2 regions of the Oceanobacillus timonensis genome follow, and region 2 is predicted to be linked to the other one. Evidence: predicted binding sites of a transcription regulator. Region 2 holds the regulator's gene; the other holds the start of a gene.
The links. Region 2 encodes Rex, which represses fermentation and respiration genes when NADH is low (regulators of the CRP and FNR family bind a similar motif). Its sites were predicted from a motif close to TTGTGAAATATTTCACAA; they were not measured.

Region 1: B7E05_RS11875 (cytochrome c oxidase subunit II) is a predicted target of Rex. The motif match lies at 1,114-1,131, and genes of this name have one in related genera.

Annotation. Positions count from the first base shown of each region.
Region 1 covers NZ_LT800497.1:2,437,998-2,440,484, forward strand. Annotated here, with positions in the region: gene B7E05_RS11870 (b(o/a)3-type cytochrome-c oxidase subunit 1) at 1-380, opposite strand, end outside; gene B7E05_RS11875 (cytochrome c oxidase subunit II) at 361-894, opposite strand; gene B7E05_RS11885 (cold-shock protein) at 1,354-1,554, opposite strand; gene B7E05_RS11890 (thymidylate synthase) at 2,016-2,487, shown strand, end outside.
Region 2 covers NZ_LT800497.1:3,429,231-3,431,717, reverse strand. Annotated here, with positions in the region: gene abc-f (ribosomal protection-like ABC-F family protein) at 1-234, opposite strand, end outside; gene B7E05_RS16755 (redox-sensing transcriptional repressor Rex) at 514-1,149, shown strand; gene B7E05_RS16750 (DUF4305 domain-containing protein) at 1,229-1,423, opposite strand; gene B7E05_RS16745 (CPBP family intramembrane glutamic endopeptidase) at 1,425-2,129, opposite strand.

The sequences.
Region 1 (2,487 bases), 990 kb from region 2:
TTTGCTTCCCCAAGTAAAATAGCTGTTCCTGTTAAAGCCGTACCAATCAGCATTATCCAAAAGGATAACCAGCCAAGTTTCCTTTGTTTATCAGACATGCCTACGGTTTTACCCAATAAAGCGTATTGAAATCCAATAATAAAGAATGTCGTCAGTACTAATGCCAGAATAACGCCATGTAAAGTAAGGATTTGATAATAGCCGATACCAAGCGGTAATTCAAAGTCACCAGAACGCACTAGCACTTGCAACAAACCCATTAATCCGCCGATAAATAAGGAAATAAACGCAACATACATAAAAGAAAGATATAATTTCGCTTCCGGTTTGGTAATACTTAAGGGCGTTACATTTATTTCATCATTCGGCTGCTGTTTCATTGCCAGACTCATTGTCAACCACCTCCACTGTTGCAAACATCATGTGATGTCCTGCACCGCAATATTCATTACATACCAATGTAAATTCTCCGGTTTGGTTCATTTCTACTTCCAAATTGCTAATATACCCAGGTTCAACCATCATATTGACATTGGTTCCAGCAATATTAAAACCATGAATAACATCTTTGGTTACGGCTTGAAATAAAACCGTCGACCCTTTAGGAATCTCAATGTGAGATACCGGGTTTCCGTCCTCATCATCTCCTAAATCATAGTTAAAAGTACTGGCAACAACATTAACAATGTACCGATCCTCATCTACTTGGGTAAGACCAAGATTTTCCCTTTCGAATGCTTCGTTTGCTTCCACATTTTCCGGGTCAATCGTAGCTCCGTGGCTTTGTGGATGTGTCCCTAAATAAAATGCCCCAAAACCAAGTATCAGCAGAAATACGACAAGCGATCCGCCGCCGAAGATAAGCCATATCTTTTCGTATTTGTGTAAATGCATACGCTTTCTCCTCCTTCTTTATCGTGATAAAAATAATAACAATACTGCGACCCAGCTGATAACAATAATAACTCCTATAGTGATAACGGAAAAAAATGTACCTTTTAAATTAGGTTCAGGTTTTTTCATGTGATTCACCCCTTTTGTAACTTCTTGCCTATATGTCTATCATATCGGAAAGAAGCCTTGTATACGTTAGCAAATCAAATTTTTCACAATTCGTTCAATTATTCACAAATAGGTCGGTTTCATGATTTTACAAACTTTTTGGTTAGAAAAGTTTATGACTTTTTAACGAACAAATGAATGAAATCATTGACAAAAAAGAATAGAGGAAATGATAAACAGATTATTTTCATGGAGGAGAGGGAAGGGGGTAACTATGTAAATAATGACGTGTTTGGTTAATAAAAAAAGCAGAGCTCTATGTAAGAACTCTGCTTTCATCTATAATGGTATTTAATTTTTTACAACATTTGCAGCTTGTGGCCCGCGTTCACCTTCAACAACATCAAAGGAAACATCTTGTCCTTCTTCCAATGTTTTGAATCCTTCTTCTTGAATGGCAGAATAATGTACGAAAATATCATTCCCTTCTTCTAATTGAATAAACCCGTAGCCTTTTTCTGCGTTAAACCATTTTACTACTCCGTTTTCCATGTTAAATTTCCTCCTAAATACTTCCACGTAAAACGCGTGTGATTACAAAGCAGAAGAACGAAATATGAAAAAAAGGCAGCTTCCGACAGAAGAACGGGATCATAAGTATCCACTTCTGTCTATCGAAGCTGCCTTTACATTCTAATGATTCCGTACCATCTTCTTTGCTTGTACCCATATTAGCTTATTTTTTTTTCGTAGTCAAGAAAACCCTACCATTTTTATATAATAATAAAAATATTTTGAATATACCATTATACAACCAGCTGCAAGAAGCTTGCTTCAAGAATAGATAGAGTGCAAGCAGAAATTCAACAGTTTATGTTTCCGATACGTACGTCGAAGTGAATTTCTGTTATAATAAGGGGTGTTTCATTATCTTATGATATAAAATGACATACGTATAAAAGTTCTTCCTAAAAAAGGGGAACGTACATATAATGATAGAGGAGGCATTATCAATGCAAGGAGAACAAGGTTACTTAGAATTATGCCGCAATATATTAGATACGGGGTCGAATAGAGATGACAGAACAAAAACAGGAACCTACTCCATTTTTGGTCATCAAATTCGATTTGATTTACAAAAAGGATTTCCTTTGTTGACCACAAAAAAAGTTCCTTTCCGTTTAATCGCGACGGAATTATTATGGTTTATCAAAGGGGATACCAACATACGCTATTTATTAGAACATAATAATAATATTTGGAACGAATGGGCTTTTGAAAAATGGGTTACAAGTTCAGCGTATACAGGTCCGGACATGACAAATTTTGGTATACGCAGCCAAAAAGATGCTGCCTTTAAAGAAGTATATGATGAACAAATGAAGCTGTTTAAAGAGAAAATACTGCATGATGATGCCTTTGCTGAAAAATTCGGAGACCTGGGTTCTGTTTATGGAAAGCAGTGGAGAGATTGGGAAACATCCA
Region 2 (2,487 bases):
CTCTAACGTCATATGTTGGGAAAGATAACCAAATGTTAAGTCTTTCGGTTTGAATATTTCGCCACCATCAAAAGGCATTTCGCCTGCCATTATTTTGAGCAGTGTTGACTTACCGGACCCATTCCGGCCAACAATTGCAATACGTTCATTTTCTTTAATTTCCATTTTTATATTAGAAAGAATCTCTTCTGCTCCAAAGGATTTCGAGATTCCGTTTAATTGCATTAAAATCATCATTGCCATCCTTTCTAAGTTAGAAAAAAGCCTGTGCAAATACGGTACAGCATAGTCTGTTGATCGGCTTTCTTTTTCAATCATCCTGTTAAAGGAAATCATACCTTATACAAGTGTAACGTATCCCAATAGAAGCGACAATAAAATTAGCTAAAGTTCGCCATGTTGGCAGTATTTCTGTTAAAATTGTATAGTAGAGGATGTTAATGTTGAATAAAAATGAAAAGGTTTAAATAATACATTTTCCTATACTTAGAAACTGAAGAGAGGCCGTTTCAAATGGAACAAAATAAAATTCCGCAGGCAACAGCAAAACGTTTGCCTTTATACTATCGATTTCTCAATAATTTATATCAACAGGGGAAGCTGCGTGTGTCTTCGAAAGAATTAAGTGATGCTGTGAAAGTAGACTCTGCGACGATTCGAAGAGACTTTTCCTATTTTGGAGCGCTTGGAAAAAAAGGGTATGGATATAATGTGGAGTATTTATTAGGTTTTTTTAAAAGTACATTGGACCAGCATGAAATTACCAATGTTGCTTTAATCGGAGTTGGAAATCTGGGAACTGCATTTTTACATTATAATTTTTTAAAAAACAACAATATCCGTATTACAATGGCTTTTGATACAGATGAATCCAAAGCAGGCAAGGAAATTGGCGGCGTTCCCATTTATCATGTGGATGAATTAGAAGATAAAATAAAGGGGATTGAAGTTGCTATTTTAACGATTCCGGCTGAAGAAGCAGATGCTGCTGCAAACAGATTAGTTGATTTAGGCATTAAAGGCATCCTTAATTTCACTCCAGCACGCATTACTGTCCCAAGCAATATCCGTGTACATCATATTGATCTAACGGTAGAATTGCAATCACTGGTATACTTTTTAAAACATTATTCTTTAGAAGAAGAATAGTCCGTTTTTATTTACTGATAAGAAAACTAGCTCTCAAGCAGCTTTTCTAAGAGAAAGCAGTGTGAGAGCTAGTTTTTTCTTATTTTTTATTCTTTACTTTAAAGTAGTACCGCAACATTCGGAAGCCGGCATAAAAAGTAAGTGCCGCAATACCCGCGAACAGGATTGTTACGGTGTCCCAGACAGTGTCTCCTTTACTGAGAACACCAATATAAACAAATAAAGCACCGAATAAAATATAAAAAATGGCTTTAATTAAATATGGACGATGCATGTTAACCTCCAAAGAATATGAGTTGTAATTGATCGAGTTGCTTTTGAATTTCTTCTGGATCTAATGACAGCTGAGCCAAAACAACAAGTGTGTTCATACCGGCATGTACGATAATAGGTACAAGAATCCGCTTTGTCTGTACATAAAGGAATGCAAAAACAAATCCCATTGCTGTATATACTAATAGATGCAAGAAATCCCAATGAATCACGGCGAAAATAATAGAAGATATAATGGCCGCGAAGAAAAAGTTCATTTTTTTATAAAGGGATCCAAAAATAATCTTCCGAAAAATGATTTCCTCCAATATCGGAGCAAAAATAGCCGGAAGAGCAACAAAAATGGGTACTGCCCGGGCCATATTCATAATACCTTGTGTATTTTCCGAACCGGGATCGATTCCGAACAATTCCATTTCAATGGTGGCTGCCAGCCCTTGGGAAAGGAAAGCTAAAATAATCCCCAAAACAGACCAGCCAATAATTCCGCCAGCACCAGCTGCATCACGGTGATTCGGGGCTTGTATTTCCGGTTTTAAAAGCCAGATAACAACAACAATACCGGCAGCAAAACTGAATACAGACCAATAAATACTGGCAAGTGCAAGTTCAATATCAAATACAAATGCGAGTAGAGGTGCTGCAAGAAAAACGGAGAATTGCATAATGATGTATGTAAGTATGACATATATATATCTTCGGGTCATAAAAACGCTCCTTCAAGTATAATCATCATAAAGTATATTCTAACACAACTGTTATGGAAAATTATAATCAGAAGTACACAGAATCATGCATGAAACAATAAAGAAAAACGTGGCATGCGTTAAAAGGAGAGTTAAAATCGTATTTTGCTTTCTTAGAATCCCTTATAGGCTTGCGTGCAAGTCTATCGGTGAATGCCAAGCCGGGACTGGGACTGCGCTTACTTGTCCCATCGAAGGGCTTTTGCGTTAAATTTTATACTTTCCTGGTGTAAAAAAAGCGGACCTATTTTCAAAAAATAATGCAGCGTCATACTTGCATTTTTTCCAAAAATTAATTATCATATTAATTGGAGTTAGC